3 regions of the Undibacterium sp. Rencai35W genome follow, and region 2 is predicted to be linked to each of the others. Evidence: predicted binding sites of a transcription regulator. Region 2 holds the regulator's gene; each other region holds the start of a gene.

Region 1 (2,277 bases), on a different contig from region 2:
TGAGCCCTGATAACGGCCAATCCCGAAATTCGCCAGATGATTCGCGCAGACCTTGCCCATTTCAAACAATGGGGCCACCAGGCCGTACACAGTGCCGCGATGATTCACACATTCGCCGACAGAATAAATACGTGGGTCGTAGGTCTGCATTGTATCGTTGACGACAATACCGCGATTGCAATACAGACCTGCAGATTCTGCAAGTGCGGTGTTCGGACGAATACCGACCGCCATGACGATTAACTGCGCCGGGATTTCCAGACCGTCAGTGAAACGAATACCTTTTACGTGACCATTATCATCACTCAGAATAGCTTCTGTATTTTTCTCCAGCAGGAAGGAAAGACCGCGATCTTCCAGCGATTTTTGCAGCATCTTGGCAGCAACCTGATCAAGCTGACGCTCCATCAGCCAGCCAGGCAGATGGACTACTGAGACTTTCATGCCGCGCATCATCAGACCATTTGCCGCTTCCAGTCCCAGCAAACCACCACCGATGACCACCGCATGCGTATGTTTTTCCGCCGCTTCGATCATGGTATTTGTGTCATAAATATCCCGATACGCAATGACGCCTTTAGCATCCTTGCCCGGCACCGGTAACATAAATGGCACAGAACCCGTGGCGATCAGGAGGCGATCATATTCTGTCTGCGTGCCATCTTCAGCAATGACCAGTCGCTTGACGCGGTCGATCTTGACGATTTTTTTACCCAGATGCAGGGTGATATTATTTTCTTCGTACCAGTCGACATCGTTGAGCATGATGTCTTTAAAATTCTGCTCACCGGACAATACCGGTGATAGCAAAATACGGTTGTAATTAGCATGTGGCTCAGCACCAAATACCGTAATGTCGTACAGGTCGGGGGCAATTTTCAGCAATTCTTCCAGGGTACGCACGCCTGCCATACCATTACCCACCATCACTAACTTCAATTTCTTCATGGCTAACTCCTTTACTTGTCTCTGCTACTGACTAAGCAAGAGCAATGCCAGTTGGTTTTTATACAAACATAGGACCCAACACAACGATGCGGCCAAGCTCCTCGGGCAGCTATTTTTTGTACGCACGTATAAGATATTCCTGCTCAGTCAGCGGTTCAATCCGACCAACGTATTGCATCAAACTTGATCATTCGGTTTTTCATACATCTCACCAATTCAATGCCCAAATGCACAATATCGCACTCAAAAGATGCGGCAAAGTACCACTACTGGTGCACCGCACAAATCGAGAGCATTGCAATCTCCGCATGTCGTTTGCTCTATGAGATTTGCCTCAGTTTTGCGCGCAATCGTTTGCCTGAGTTTGCACGATTAGGTGGCATGGCACTTGCAAGGGGCATTAGCATTCACTTTTGGAGCAATCATGCAGAAAACCTCTTTCTGGAAAGCGGGACATACTCCCACGCTACTGGCCGCCTTCTTTTATTTCGATTTGAGTTTTATGGTTTGGGTACTGTTAGGACCACTTGGTATACAGATATCTAAAGACCTGGGGCTTAGCGCTGCACAGAAAGGTTTAATGGTCGCCACGCCGCTGCTCGCCGGTGCACTGTTACGTATCGTGATGGGGATGCTGGTCGATCATCTGAAGCCCAAAAAAGCCGGACTCATCGGTCAGCTTGTCGTCCTGATTGGCCTATGCTGGGCGTGGCTTGGCAATTTACATAGTTATGAGCAGTTATTATTCCTCGGCATTATCCTTGGCGTCGCGGGTGCCGCATTTGCCGTTGCCTTGCCGCTTGCCTCGCGCTGGTATCCGCCTGAACATCAAGGTACGGCGCTGGGGATTGCCGGCGCTGGCAACTCGGGAACCGCGTTCGCTGCCTTGTTTGCACCGGCACTGGCAATTGCCTTTGGCTGGCAAAATGTCTTCGGCCTGGCCTTGATTCCATTACTGATCGCTCTGGTGGTCTATCTGGTATTTGCCAAAGATGCGCCAGGTGATACGCCGACCAAATCATTAGGCGAATATCTGGCCGTCTTAAAAGATAAGGATGCCTGGTGGTTTATGTTTTTTTATAGCGTCACATTTGGCGGCTTCTCTGGTCTGGCATCAACGCTGACGATTTATTTCAACACGCAATATGGCGTGTCACCGGTAACCGCCGGTTATTTCACGGCGGCTTGCGTGTTCGCAGGATCCTTAGTACGGCCAATGGGTGGAAGAATCGCTGATCGTATCGGCGGTATTAAGACGCTATCCGTAATGTATGTGATTGCCTCAAGTTTCTTGTTTATCGCTAGTACGGGCTTGCAGTCTGCAATGAG
Region 2 (2,277 bases):
GATTGAGGGCATACGTGAGAATCAAGCACTTTCTTTGTCTGGCGGCGAACGTCGCCGGGTAGAAATTGCCCGGGCACTGGCAACAAATCCTCGCTTTGTGTTGCTGGATGAACCCTTTGCAGGTGTTGATCCGATTGCGGTGATTGAGATTCAGCGCATCGTACGCTTCCTGAAGGAACGTGGTATTGGTGTGTTGATTACCGATCATAATGTGCGCGAAACTTTGGGTATTTGCGATCACGCTTACATCATCAATCAAGGTGCGGTGCTGGCGAGTGGCAAGCCGGAAGATATCATCACGAATGAATCCGTACGCAGGGTTTATCTGGGAGAGCATTTCCGCATGTAGCGGGAAGCGAGATGATGATGAAACAAAGCCTGCAACTACGTACCTCACAACACCTGGCGCTTACGCCGCAATTGCAGCAATCAATTCGTCTTTTGCAGTTATCCACGCTGGAATTACATCAGGAACTGGAAAATCTATTAACTGATAACCCCATGTTGGAGCGGGTTGATGACCCCATGGATAATGCAGTGCGATTGCTGGCCGATGGCGCGATTAGCACGACTAGCAATAATTCAGAGTCGGAATTTGCAGTACAGGAAGTCGGTGCCGAGACTGCCGCTCCAGTTGCTGACAGCGGTGATAACACGGAAGTTGCTTCATCTGCGGACAGCACCAGCGCCAACGAAGAAGAGTGGAGCTTTGATGATGTGCCGCTAGGCAGTAAGTCCTCAGAGGAAGAAGATGGACGTCCGCAATTAGAAGCTGCGCAAACCAGTTTGCGAGATCATTTGCTGGAACAGATGCGGCTGAATATTCGCGAACCGCGTGATCGTGCTTTAATTGAACTGATGATTGATGCGCTGGATCCCAGTGGTTATCTGATGGAGACCTTGGATGAAATTCATGCGAGTTTGCCGCTTGAGTTGTGTGTAGAACCAGAGGAATTATCTTTCGCATTAACGATGCTGCAAAGCTTTGATCCTGCCGGGGTTGGTGCGCGCACACCGTCGGAATGTCTGGCTCTGCAAATCAAACGCTTACCTAAGATTCCCTTCGTAACACGTCGCCTGGCGCTGAAGATTGTTGAAGAACATATCACGTTGTTTGCACAGCGAGATTTCAATAAACTGAAAAAAATTCTCAATTGTGATGATGAAGATTTGCGTGAGGCGCAGGTAGTGATTCGCCAGTGTAATCCTAAGCCAGGTGCGGATTTTGCAACGGCTTCATCAGACTATGTCGTCCCTGATGTGATTGTCAGAAAATCAGCGAACGGCTGGCAGGTTTTGCTGAATCAGGATGTCATGCCCAAGCTCCGCGTCAATAGTATGTATGCCAACATCATGAAACAAAATCGTGGTGACGGGACGATGGGATCGCAGTTGCAGGAAGCGCGCTGGCTGATCAAAAACATGCGGCAACGTTTCGATACTATCTTGCGCGTTGCACAAGCGATAGTCGAAAGACAACGTAATTTTTTCACTCATGGTGCGGTTGCGATGCGCCCTCTTGTTTTGCGCGAAATTGCTGATACACTAGGTTTACACGAGAGTACTATTTCTCGTGTAACGACTCAAAAATACATGCTTACCCCGCATGGTATGTTTGAGTTGAAATATTTCTTCGGTAGCCATGTCGCGACGGAAACGGGGGGGGAAGCATCTTCCACCGCGATACGTGCACTCATCAAGCAGTTGATAGGAGCAGAAGACCAGAAAAGCCCACTCTCTGATAGCAAAATTGCAGACATGCTGGGTGAACAAGGCATGGTCATTGCGCGACGCACTGTTGCCAAATACCGTGAAGCCCTAAAAATTCCTCCAGTAAGCCTGCGCAAATCCTTGTAATGAACACCTGTAATTTAGTCTTGTAACTAAGCCTTGAAATTACGTTTTGTATTGCTATATATAATTTAGCTCGATGCATCAGAGCAAATGCTGAAGAAATTTATAGCAAGTAACATCACCATAGGAGCGTAGTATGAATCTCACCATCAGTGGACATCACCTCGAAGTAACTCCTGCAATACGTGAACATGTACAAAACAAGCTTGAGCGCATCAGGCGACACTTCGATCAAGTCATTGATATCGCCGTCATCCTGACGGTAGACAAGCTCCGGGAAAAGGAAAAACGGCATAAAGCAGACATCAATCTGCACATCAGTGGTAAAGATATCCACGTAGAAAGCCTGGCACACGACCTCTACGCTGCGATCGACCTCCTCATCGATAAACTGGACAGACAAGTCATCAAACACAAAGACAA
Region 3 (2,277 bases), on a different contig from region 2:
TCACCGAAGACAGCAATCAATCAAATATGGCGGCAGCAATGGAGGCAGGGGTGTCCGCATATGTTGTAGCCGGTTTGCATAGCGAGCGTATCAAGCCGGTATTGGATGTTGCAATGGCGCGCTTTAATGCTGATCAAAAGCTACGCTCCGAGTTGTCTGATACCAAAGCCAAGCTGGCAGAACGCAAGACCATCGAGCGTGCTAAGGGTTTGCTGATGGAGCGCCATCAGTTGTCCGAGAATGAGGCGTACCAAAAATTACGCAGGCAGGCGATGGAAAAAAATCTCAAACTGGTTGATCTGGCGCAACGGGTATTAGACGTTGCAGACTTGCTGGGTTGATGGGGGCGGTATTGTCTGTCCTGCAAAGTGAACAACTGTGGTGCGGCGCACAAAATCAGTGCGAATTCTTTATGTGTTCTTCATCTGAAGCGCTACATTAGTTCGAGTCTTCAGGCGAAATTCGATTTTTAAGCGTAAATATTTCTGTCCGGTTCTTTCCCGCTCTTCCAAGCCCGACCTCAGGTTACAGTGCTTCATCTCAGTGAAACTCTAGGCGTACCGTTGCCTCCGCAAGGCAGATATTGCTTACTTTCTTCATTCTTAATCTGACTTAAAAACGATCTGGCACAGCAATTGCATAAGAGAAGGTAAGCGCCAACGATGGCGCACTTGTGAATCAGACCAACGGCGGTCGATTCGCATCAGACAAAGGTGTCTTCCCATACAAACAAATCGTTTGGTGGTAAGGCGCCTTTTTTTTGTCCACAAATTATATAGCTGGAGTGCAGACATGTTGAAGCAAGAGACATCCACCAAACCTGAAGGCGGTCAAGATGAGAAATCAGTTAATCATAAACGTCGTAGCCTGGTGCAGAGCGCCAGCTTATTTGCAGGAGCGAGTGCAATGGGACTAGCGACCGGTGGTGTGTGGGCAGCAGGTTCAGATAAGCCGGAGAAGGAGGAAGTTCGCATTGGCTTCATCCCCTTGACAGATTGCGCGTCTGTCGTGATGGCCTCCGTACTTGGCTTCGACAAAAAATACGGCATCAAAATCGTACCTACCAAAGAATCATCATGGGCGAGCGTGCGCGATAAGTTAGTCAACGGCGAGCTCGACGCAGCACATTGCTTATACGGCTTGCTGTATGGTGTGCAAATGGGTGTCAGCGGATCCAAGAAGGATATGAACATCCTGATGACGCTGAATAATAATGGACAAGCGATTACCTTATCCAAAAAGCTGGCAGAAAAAGGCGCGGTAGATGGCACTGGTCTCGCCAAGCTCATGCAAACAGACAAACGCGAATACACTTTTGCGCAGACTTTTCCTACCGGTACACATGCCATGTGGCTGTATTACTGGATGGCAGCGCATGGCATCAATCCAATGAAAGACGCCAAAGTCATCACCGTCCCGCCACCGCAAATGGTCGCGAATATGCGGGTTGGCAATATGGATGGCTATTGTGTCGGCGAACCCTGGAATCATCGTGCGATTGCCGACGGTATTGGTATTACCGCTGCCACAACGCAAGACATCTGGAAAGATCATCCGGAAAAAGTATTAGGTACGACTGCCGAGTTTGTACAGAAATATCCGAATACGGCCAGAGCCATGACCGCGGCGATTCTTGAAGCCAGTCGCTGGATTGATGCCTCGTTATTGAACAAAAATAAAATGGCTGAAACGATTGCCGATAAATCTTATGTCAATACTTCGGTGGATGTCATTAATCAGCGGATTCTCGGCCGCTACCAAAATGGCTTGGGTAAGACCTGGGATGACCCTAACTACATGAAATTCTTCAACGACGGCGCAGTGAACTTCCCTTATCTGTCTGACGGTATGTGGTTCCTGACTCAGCACAAGCGCTGGGGTTTGCTGAAAGCGGATCCGGATTATCTGGCCGTCGCCAAATCTGTGAATCGTATTGATATCTACAAAGATGCAGCGGCAATGGCAAAAGTCAATGTTCCTAAAGACCCGATGCGTAGCAGTAAATTGATGGACGGTACCGTATGGGATGGTAAGAATCCGGCGGCCTACGCGGCATCTTTCAAGATCAAAGCCTAAGGAATCGTGATGAATACCATGGTGCAGGGCGTTATAAGAGAGCCGGCCACACCGGTGGCTGGTAGCGTAACAGAGAGAGCAGCTTCATCTGCTATGCCTGAGGTAATAGCAACAACAGCAACGACAAAAAATAAGGAGCTGAGAGTGAAACGTTCTATACGACCGTTTTTGTTGAGTGTGTTACCGCCGATATTTGGTATC

The links. Region 2 encodes sigma-54, which starts transcription at its own class of promoters, with help from an activator protein. Its sites were predicted from a motif close to TGGCANGNAANCTGCTTT; they were not measured.
Region 1: ACO0K3_RS13770 (nitrate/nitrite transporter) is a predicted target of sigma-54. The motif match lies at 1,326-1,343, and genes of this name have one in related genera.
Region 3: ACO0K3_RS13745 (CmpA/NrtA family ABC transporter substrate-binding protein) is a predicted target of sigma-54. The motif match lies at 625-642, and genes of this name have one in related genera.

Annotation. Positions count from the first base shown of each region.
Region 1 covers NZ_JBMPPC010000005.1:421,041-423,317, reverse strand. Annotated here, with positions in the region: gene nirB (nitrite reductase large subunit NirB) at 1-948, opposite strand, end outside; gene ACO0K3_RS13770 (nitrate/nitrite transporter) at 1,373-2,277, shown strand, end outside.
Region 2 covers NZ_JBMPPC010000002.1:629,489-631,765, reverse strand. Annotated here, with positions in the region: gene lptB (LPS export ABC transporter ATP-binding protein) at 1-349, shown strand, start outside; gene ACO0K3_RS06765 (RNA polymerase factor sigma-54) at 367-1,857, shown strand; gene hpf (ribosome hibernation-promoting factor, HPF/YfiA family) at 1,991-2,277, shown strand, end outside.
Region 3 covers NZ_JBMPPC010000005.1:413,198-415,474, forward strand. Annotated here, with positions in the region: gene ACO0K3_RS13740 (ANTAR domain-containing response regulator) at 1-341, shown strand, start outside; gene ACO0K3_RS13745 (CmpA/NrtA family ABC transporter substrate-binding protein) at 793-2,076, shown strand; gene ntrB (nitrate ABC transporter permease) at 2,221-2,277, shown strand, end outside.